DNA from 3 places in the Enterobacter sp. PL_is514 genome. Region 1 is predicted to be linked to each of the others. Evidence: predicted binding sites of a transcription regulator. Region 1 holds the regulator's gene; each other region holds the start of a gene.
The links. The regulator sigma-54, encoded in region 1, starts transcription at its own class of promoters, with help from an activator protein. The targets are predictions, from matches to a motif close to GTTGGCACANNTTTCGCTNT.
Positions count from the first base shown of each region.

Region 1 (3,244 bases):
TATCGACGCAGTAAAAACCCATGTCTTCCAGCGCGCGCAGAGCAACGGATTTCCCCGACCCTGAACGGCCACTGACAATCATCAGCACCATGTTCCGTTTCTCCTCAGGACAACAGATGTGAAGGCCATCTCCTGGTTATGCATCATCCTGATTGCCTTCTGCTTCAGTGATAATCTGATAGAGCTCTTCATCACTTTGGGCCGAGCGCAGCCGACGGCAAATGGTTTTATCGGCCAGACGTTTTGCGACCAGCGACAGCGTATGCAGATGGGTTTTCGTCTGGTCGGCAGGCACCAGCAGCGCGAAGAGGAGATCGACGGGCTGGTTATCAATGGCATCGAAGGCGATGGGTGTTTCAAGCTGCACAAACACACCAACGGCACGCAGGGTATCCTCTTCCAGTTTGCCGTGCGGTATCGCGATGCCGTTGCCGATACCGGTACTGCCCATTTTTTCACGGGTCAGAATCGCTTCGAATACCACCTGCGGCGGCAGGCCCAGCTGTTTTGCGGCCAGTTCACTGATGATTTCCAGCGCACGTTTTTTGCTCTGGCAGTGAACCGCACTGCGGGTACATTCCTGGTTAAGGACATTGCTCAGTTGAAGAGCGGAATCGTTGTTCATCATAATTTCACCTAAGCGCTAACTGTACAAATGGCCTGTTGTGTTTCACAACAGGCCGTCCTGCACCCGTTAACTGCCCGGACAATTAGTGTTGTTTCAGTTTATCTTTATGTTTATTGAGCTGTCGTGCAAGCTTATCAATCAAGCCGTCGATAGCAGCGTACATGTCTTGCCCTTCCGCACTGGCATGCAGTTCACCCCCGTTAACATGCAGGGTGGCATCCGAGATATGAGTCACTTTCTCCACTTTCAACACAATATAGACCTGATTGATCCTTTCGAAATACTGCTCGAGTTTTGCAAACTTCGCGTTCACAAAGTCGCGTAAAGCCTCAGTAATTTCGACGTTTTGTCCAGTGATGTTGAGCTGCATAGTGTCTTCCTTATCGGTTGTGTCAGACCAGCTGTTTACGCTGGTTGGACGGCGGAATGGATAAAGACTCTCGATACTTCGCAACAGTACGACGTGCCACCATAATACCCTGATCGGACAGCATGGTGGTTAACTTACTGTCGCTTAGTGGCTTCGCGGGATTCTCCGCGGCGATCAACTTCTTCACCAGGGCACGAATGGCCGTTGACGACGCTTCGCCGCCGCCCTCGGTATTCACATGGCTGGAGAAGAAATACTTAAGCTCAAAAATACCGCGTGGACTGTGCAGATACTTCTGCGTGGTGACACGGGAAATGGTTGATTCATGCATTTCGACGGCCTGGGCGATATCCGCCAGTACCATCGGTTTCATATACTCTTCGCCCTGCTCAAAGAACGCCTGCTGCTGTTCGACAATACAGCGGCTGACGCGTAGCAGCGTATCATTTCGGCTCTCCAGACTTTTGATCAGCCATCGCGCTTCCTGCAAATTGCTACGAATATATTGATTGTCGGAGTCGTTACGCACGCTGGTGCACATGGAGGCATACTGCTGGTTGATTTGCAGGCGAGGGATGCTGTCTGAATTCAGTTCAACGACCCAGCGGCCATTGTGTTTTCTGACCAGCACATCCGGGATGACGTACTCGGGCTCGCTGGTCTGGATCGACTGTCCCGGGCGCGGATCGAGCGACTGGATCAGATTCACCGCTTCTTTCAGCACCTCTTCCTTCAGGCGCGTGACGCGCATCAGGGAGCGGAAATCGTGGTTAGCCAACAGATCCAGATGATCGCTGATGATTAAGCGCGCCTCGTCGAGCCACGGCGTCTCTTTGCTGAACTGAGAAAGCTGGATCAGCAGGCAGTCGCGCAGATCTTTTGCGGCCACGCCTACCGGATCGAAACGCTGGATGCGCTTCAGAACGGCTTCAACTTCCTCAAGCTCTATCTCGTCGTCGCCCATGCTTTCCAGAATATCGTCCAGCGTGACGGTCAAATAGCCAGTGTCGTCAACGGCATCGACAATTGAGGTGGCAATCGCGCGGTCGGTATCGGAGAAGGGTGTGAGTTCCACCTGCCACATCAGGTAATCCTGCAGTGACTGGGTGGTTTCGCCCTGGTAGACCGGTAGCTCATCATCCTGGTAGTCTGCACGCGTACCGGAAGGGGTTCCGGCGGTGTAGATTTCATCCCAGCTGGCATCCAGCGGAAGCTCGTCCGGCATCTCTTTTTGTTCGAGTGCATCCGCGGTGTCGAGCGCTTCTGTATCCTGCGATTGCTGGGTATCTACCTCGTCATGAAGATCGGTTTGTTCCAGCAGGGGGTTGCTGTCCAGCGCCTGCTGGAGCTCCTGCTGAAGTTCTAACGTGGACAGTTGCAACAGGCGAATTGCCTGCTGTAGCTGCGGCGTCATCGCCAGTTGTTGGCTGAGCCTTAATTGCAAACCTTGCTTCATGTTCAGAGCATTTTTCTCCGGTTCGGCGTTACGTTACCTCTACCCTATCAGAGTCTGAAGTCTTCCCCAAGATAGACGCGCTTAACATGATCGTCTTCGAGGATCTGCTGTGGCGTACCGTGGGCGATCAGATTGCCCTGGCTCACAATATACGCGCGTTCACACACGGCCAGCGTTTCACGGACGTTGTGGTCGGTGATCAGTACGCCAAGCCCGCTGTCACGCAGGTGTTCAATGATACGTTTAATGTCGATAACCGAGATCGGGTCAACGCCCGCAAACGGTTCATCCAGAAGGATAAACTTCGGGTTTGCGGCCAGCGCACGGGCAATCTCAACGCGGCGGCGTTCGCCCCCGGAGAGAGCCTGACCGAGGCTGTCGCGCAGATGCTCAATGTGGAACTCTTCCATCAGCTCGTTGGCACGATCCTGACGCTGTTCGCTGGTCAGATCGTTACGAATTTGCAGGACCGCCATCAGGTTATCGTAAACGCTAAGACGACGGAAAATGGAGGCTTCCTGCGGCAGGTAGCCGATCCCGCGACGTGCGCGTGCGTGCAGCGGCAGAAGACTGATGTCTTCATCGTCAATGACAATGTTGCCGGCATCGCGCGGCACAATGCCAACGACCATGTAGAAAGTGGTGGTTTTACCCGCACCGTTAGGGCCAAGCAGCCCTACAATTTCGCCGGAGTTGACGGTCAGACTGACATCTTCTACGACACGGCGGCCCTTATAGGCCTTCGCGAGATTTTTTGCAGTTAATGTTGCCATAACGAATTAGTTACTCT
Region 1 covers NZ_JBVPGN010000027.1:78,098-81,341, forward strand. The annotation lists gene rapZ (RNase adapter RapZ) at 1-91, opposite strand, end outside; gene ptsN (PTS IIA-like nitrogen regulatory protein PtsN) at 137-628, opposite strand; gene hpf (ribosome hibernation promoting factor) at 711-998, opposite strand; gene rpoN (RNA polymerase factor sigma-54) at 1,021-2,454, opposite strand; gene lptB (LPS export ABC transporter ATP-binding protein) at 2,502-3,227, opposite strand; gene lptA (lipopolysaccharide ABC transporter substrate-binding protein LptA) at 3,234-3,244, opposite strand, start outside.

Region 2 (3,244 bases), on a different contig from region 1:
ATGCCGCAAACCTCGACTTTGGCCTGATTACCGTCGATGGCGTGAATTTGTCCAGGGACGCCTATGCACATCGCTCGTTCTCCAGCCACTGTAGCCAACTGTCCATGCCGTCACCGCGCGTGGCGGAGACCAGCAGGATCTCAATCTCCGGATTCACTTCACGGGCATAAGCCAGGCACTTATCCACGTCGAAATTCAGGTACGGCAGCAGGTCGACTTTGTTCAGCAGCATGACGGACGCGGCGGCAAACATATGCGGGTACTTCAGCGGTTTGTCTTCGCCTTCGGTCACCGAAAGCACCGCCACCTTGTGCCGTTCGCCCAGGTCGAAGCTCGCCGGGCAGACCAGGTTGCCGACGTTTTCAATAAACAGAATTCCGTCATCCGCCAGCGGCAGACGCGGGGCGGCGTCGGCAATCATCTGCGCATCCAGGTGGCAGCCTTTGCCGGTATTAACCTGAATCGCCGGGGTGCCGGTTTCGCGAATACGCGCCGCGTCGTTAACGGTTTGCTGGTCGCCTTCAATCACCGCGCAGGAGACGCGTCTGTTCAGGCGCTTGAGCGTTTCCGTTAACAGCGTGGTTTTGCCGGAGCCGGGGCTGGAGACCAGATTCAGCACCAGCTGTTTGCGGGTGGCAAAGCGCGCGCGGTTGCGGGCGGCGATCTGGTTATTTTTGTCCAGCACGTTGATTTCCACCTCCAACATCTGGCGCTGGCTGATGCCCGGCGCGTGGGTGCCCGCCTCCCCGTGGCCGTAGTGCAGATCGCCCACTTCGGAGCGCTGCGGAGCGAAGGTGATACCGGTCAGTGCCGCAGAAGGTCGTGGGGCAGGAGAAAAGGGCGCGGAGCGAAACGCGGAATGGGGGCGATGTTCATCCCCTTCTATATACAGGTTGCCTTCGGCGCAACCGCAGGTACTACACATACTTTACTCCTTCTCGATTTCGAGACGTTGGATCTGCATGCCGTCATCCGCCACGATGCGAAGACCGGTGCTCTGACACTGCGGACAGCGCTGAACCTTTGATGACAGCAGGGTGACGTACTGCTGGCACTGTTCGCACCAGCACTCCGCCTGCTGCTCTTCAATATGCAGTTCGCAGCCTTCCGCCAGCGTGCCGCGGCACACCAGTTCAAAACAGAAATTCAGGGCGCTGGTCTCGACGCAGGAAAACGCCCCGACCTTCAGCCAGACGCCGGTAACGCGTTTCGCGTGGTTTTGCACTGCCTGCTGCTCGATAAGTTCCAGAGCCCGCTGGCAGAGGGTGATTTCGTGCATGACGCCTCCTCAGTGAATTGCGCCATTGAATGCAATAACGATGCCAGCTTGATTTTTGTTAAGGCGTGACGATGTCAACGCTGTCGAAATGACACGTCGACACCGCGGCGTTGACAGCGGTTTTGCAATTAAACACATTAAAAATCATAAAGATAAAAACTGGCATGGAATCTGCTTAACAGCCGCTATCTCCATTAAACGGATACCTTCTATGACTATTTGGGAAATCAGCGAAAAAGCGGATTACATCGCGCAGCGTCATCAGCAGCTGCAGGACCAGTGGCACCTTTACTGCAACTCGCTTGTTCAGGGCATTACCCTCTCGAAAGCGCGTCTTCACCACGCGATGAGCTGCGCGGCACAGGGGGATATGAGCTTTGTCCTGTTCGGCCATTTCACGATCAACGTGACCCTGGCAGATAACTTCAACAGCCACACCATCGAGTACCACCTCGAGACAAAAGACGGCGAAAAACAGTGTATTGCGAAGGCGCAGCTGATGGCTGACGGCATGGTGGACGGCCACGTCAGCAACCGCGATCGCCAGCAGGTGCTGGAGCACTATCTGGAAAAAATCGCGCCGGTCTATAACGGCCTGTACGCCGCCGTTGAACGCGATCTCCCGGTCAACCTGAAGCAGCTGATGGACGGAAATACCTCAGCTAACGTGGCCTGACCCTTGCGTGTCGAGAAGTGTCGACAAGACAGTTTTTCGTCAAAAATGACTATCACCAGAGGATGACCCGGTGAACCGTTTTGTAATTGCCGACTCGACGGTCTGTATTGGCTGTCGAACCTGTGAGGCGGCGTGTTCGGAAACGCATCGCCTGCATGGGCTGCAGTCCATGCCGCGCCTGCACGTCATGCGTAATGAAAAAGAGTCTGCCCCGCAGCTCTGCCATCACTGTGAAGACGCCCCCTGCGCGGGTGTCTGCCCTGTGAATGCCATCACCCGCGTTGATGGCGCTGTCCAGCTGAACGAAAGCCTGTGCGTAAGCTGCAAGCTGTGCGGCATCGCCTGCCCGTTCGGCGCGATTGAATTTTCCGGCAGCCGTCCGCTGCACATTCCGGCGAACGCTAACTCGCCAAAAGCCCCGCCTGCGCCACCGGCTCCGGCACGCGTAAGCACGTTGCTGGACTGGGTGCCCGGCATCCGTGCCGTGGCGGTGAAGTGCGACCTGTGCAGCTTCGATGAGCAGGGTCCGGCCTGCGTGCGCACCTGCCCGACTAAAGCATTGATTCTGGTTAACATTCGCGACATCGCCCGTACCAGCAAGCGCAAACGCGAGCTGACCATCAACAGTGATTTTGGCGACCTTTCTCTGCTACAGGCGCTTAACGAGGGGGCGAAATGAACGCGGCAATGATGATTACCAGCGCGGTAGCCTGTTTTACTGCCGCCGCTGTTCTGGCGCTGATCTTCTCATTCCATAAAACCCTGAGCGGCGCGATCGCCGGGATTGGCGGGGCGGTAGCTAGCCTGATGACGCTGGCGGCAGGCGGCGTTGTCCTGCTCGGCGGCCAGTCCGCAGAAACCGTGATGCCGCTGATTCGGCACACCGTTGAGATCACGCCCCTGAACGCCATCTGGCTGGTGACGTTTGGCCTGTGCGGGCTGTTTATCAGCCTGTTCAATATCGACTGGCACCGCCACCCGCATGCTAAAGCCAACGGCCTGCTGGTTAATCTGCTGATGGCGACGGCGGTCTGTACCGTTATCGCCAGCAACCTCGGCGCGCTGGTGGTGATGGCGGAGATCATGGCGCTGTTCGGCGTGTTCCTGACGGGCTGCAGCGCCTCCGGCAAGCTGTGGTTTGCGCTGGGACGCCTGGGGACGCTGCTGCTGGTGCTGGCCTGCTGGCTGGTGTGGCAACGCTTTGGCACGCTGGATTTCTCTGCGCTCAACGGGCATCCGCTGGGGAATGACGTCTGGCTGCTGGGCGTTATCGGCTTTGGCCTGCTCGC
Region 2 covers NZ_JBVPGN010000026.1:132,093-135,336, reverse strand. The annotation lists gene AC0TNG_RS03435 (HypC/HybG/HupF family hydrogenase formation chaperone) at 1-71, opposite strand, end outside; gene hypB (hydrogenase nickel incorporation protein HypB) at 62-925, opposite strand; gene hypA (hydrogenase maturation nickel metallochaperone HypA) at 929-1,279, opposite strand; gene hycA (formate hydrogenlyase regulator HycA) at 1,491-1,955, shown strand; gene AC0TNG_RS03415 (4Fe-4S dicluster domain-containing protein) at 2,026-2,634, shown strand; gene hycC (formate hydrogenlyase subunit 3) at 2,631-3,244, shown strand, end outside.
Region 2: the regulator sigma-54 is predicted to act here: its motif matches at 1,308-1,327, upstream of hypA (hydrogenase maturation nickel metallochaperone HypA).

Region 3 (3,244 bases), on a different contig from region 1:
GATGACGCCGGCAGACTGTGCGGTGCCATCAACCTGCAGGATTTCTATCAGGCCGGGATTATCTAACCCTTCAGTCCGAGACGCTTCGCCAGCCGGTGCAGGTTGGCGACGTCCATCTCCAGCGCCCGGGCGCACGCCGCCCAGTTACGGTTATTCTGCTCCAGCGCGCGGGTAATCCTCTGACGCTGAAACGCCTCCGTGGCTTCACGCAGATTTTCATTCGCTATCTCTGGCGCCGCCTGCACGACAGCCGGTGCGGTTTCATCCTGCAGCGCAAAATGCCGCGCGTGGATCACCACTTCGTCACCCGAACGCGTCGCCCGCGCCAGCACCACCGCACGGTGGATCGCATGCTCCAGCTCGCGCACGTTGCCCGGCCAGCCGTAGCTCAACAGATGCGCCCTCGCCCCCGGGCTCAGCACCACGCGGGAAAGCCCCATCCTGAGACGGCACTGCTCGCAGAAATAGCCCGCCAGCAGCACCACGTCGTCCCCGCGCTCGCGCAGCGGCGGCACGGTAAGTGGGAACACGCTCAGGCGGTGGAACAGGTCGGCGCGGAACTGCCCGGCCAGCACCGCTTCACGCAGGTCACGGTTGGTCGCCGCCAGCACGCGAACGTCCACTCTGTGACTGCGATCATCCCCCACGCGCTGGATGTCGCCGTACTGCAACACGCGCAGCAGCTTGGCCTGTAACGAAAGGGACAGCTCGCCAATTTCATCCAGAAACAGCGTGCCGTTATCGGCCATTTCAAACTTGCCGCTGCGGTTGCTGATGGCCCCGGTAAACGCTCCCTTAACGTGACCAAACAGTTCGCTTTCCGCCACGCTCTCCGGCAGCGCGGCGCAGTTGAGGTACACCAGCGGGTTAATCGCGCGCGGCGAGGCTTCGTGAATGGATTTCGCCACCAGCTCCTTGCCGGTGCCGGTCTCCCCGAAGATCAGCACGTTCAAATCGGACGCGGCAACAATCTCAATCTCTTTTTTGAGCTGCGCCATGCCCGGCGAGAGGCCAATCATCTCTGTGTGCGTTATCTGCTCAAACGCCGCCGGGCTGCCGGGAAGAATATTCTGGCTCTCCAGCTGTTCAATCAGCAGCGCGTTGTTAAGCGCCCCGGCGGCCAGCGCCGCAATGAGGCGCAACTCTTCATCGCTGAAAGTATCGAACTGGTCCGGCGACATGCCGTCGAGGGTCAGCGCCCCAATCAGGTTTTGCCCGGCAAACAGCGGCAGGCCGATACAGGCGTGCACCTTCAGGCTCTCCTGGCCGGGAATAAGCCCGTCGTACGGATCGGGCAAGTCGCTGTCCGCCGGGAAGCGCACCACGTCACCCGCGCGGGCGATAGTTTCCAGACGCGGATGGCCTTCAAGGGCAAAGCGCCGTCCGAGCACATCCTTCGCCAGGCCGTCGATCGCCAGGGGAATAAACTGCCGTCCTTCGTAGCGCAGCAGCGCCGAAGCGTCGCACGCCAGCACGTGGCGCAGCGTGGAGATCAACCGCTGAAAGCGGTCCTGATGGCCAATACCGGTTTGCAGCTCAATGGCGATCTTCGCCAGCACGTCTACGGAAAAGCTCATGTCTGCCTCGCTGTCATTTTGACAATGCATATTGTCATAGTGACACTGTTTTGAATAGTCATAATGACTACCAATTACGGATCATAAAAAAATTAATTAAGTAAAATCAATAAATTAAAAGTTGGCACGCAACTTGATATAAGCAAACCATCTTATTTGAAAATGCTGTATTACGTAGAGGTTGCTATGTCTATTCTGGTTAAAAATAACATTCATTGGGTCGGTCAACGTGACTGGGAAGTGCGTGATTTCCACGGGACGGAATATAAAACGCTGCGCGGCAGCAGCTACAACAGCTATCTCATCCGCGAAGGAAAAAACGTGCTGATCGATACCGTCGATCACAAGTTCAGCCGCGAGTTCGTGCAGAACCTGCGCAGCGAAATCGATCTCGACACCATCGATTACATCATCATCAACCACGCGGAAGAAGATCACGCCGGTGCGCTGACCGAGCTGATGTCTTACATCCCGAACACACCTATCTACTGCACCACCAACGCCATCGACTCGATCAACGGCCACCACCACCATCCGGAGTGGAACTTCCACATCGTGAAAACCGGCGACGCGCTGGATATCGGTAATGGCAAGCAGCTGATCTTCGTGGAAACCCCGATGCTGCACTGGCCGGACAGCATGATGACCTACATGACCGGTGACGCGGTGCTGTTCAGCAACGACGCCTTCGGCCAGCACTACTGCGACGAACGTTTGTTTAATGACGAAGTGGATCAGACAGAGCTGTTCGAGCAGTGCCAGCGGTACTATGCCAACATCCTGACGCCGTTCAGCCGCCTGGTCACGCCGAAAATCACCGAAATCCTCGGCTTCAACCTGCCGGTGGAGATGATTGCCACCTCCCACGGCGTGGTGTGGCGTGAAAACCCCACCCAGATCGTCGAGCTGTACCTGAAGTGGGCGGCGGACTATCAGGAAGACCGCATCACTATTTTCTACGACACCATGTCCAACAACACCCGCATGATGGCGGACGCCATTGCCCAGGGCATCAACGAAGTGGACCCGAACGTGGCGGTGAAAATCTTCAATGTGGCGCGCAGCGATAAGAATGAGGTGTTAACCAACGTGTTCCGCTCTAAGGGCGTGCTGGTGGGCACCTCCACCATGAACAACGTGATGATGCCGAAAATTGCCGGTCTGGTAGAAGAGATGACCGGCCTGCGCTTCCGTAACAAACGCGCCAGCGCCTTTGGCTCCCACGGCTGGAGCGGCGGCGCGGTAGACCGTCTCTCCACCCGCTTACAGGATGCGGGCTTTGAGATGTCCATGAGCCTGAAGGCCAAGTGGCGCCCGGATATCGACGCCCTGGAGATCTGTCGCCAGCACGGTCGCGACATTGCCCGTCAGTGGGCGCTCGCTCCGCTGCCGGAAGTGGCGGCAAAAGCACCCGAACAGCAGGAAGCCTGCGCCTGTGCCGCCGCGGCAGCCGCCGATCTCGGCCCGCGCATGCAGTGCAGCGTCTGCCAGTGGATTTACGATCCTGACCTGGGCGAACCGCTGCAGGATGTTGCCCCGGGCACGCCGTGGCGCAACGTGCCGGACAATTTCCTCTGCCCGGAATGTTCCCTCGGTAAGGACGTCTTTGACGAACTGGGTACGGAGGCAAAATGAGCAACGGTATCGTCATCATCGGCTCGGGCTTT
Region 3 covers NZ_JBVPGN010000026.1:109,729-112,972, forward strand. The annotation lists gene gutQ (arabinose-5-phosphate isomerase GutQ) at 1-66, shown strand, start outside; gene norR (nitric oxide reductase transcriptional regulator NorR) at 63-1,577, opposite strand; gene norV (anaerobic nitric oxide reductase flavorubredoxin) at 1,764-3,212, shown strand; gene norW (NADH:flavorubredoxin reductase NorW) at 3,209-3,244, shown strand, end outside.
Region 3: the regulator sigma-54 is predicted to act here: its motif matches at 1,698-1,717, upstream of norV (anaerobic nitric oxide reductase flavorubredoxin).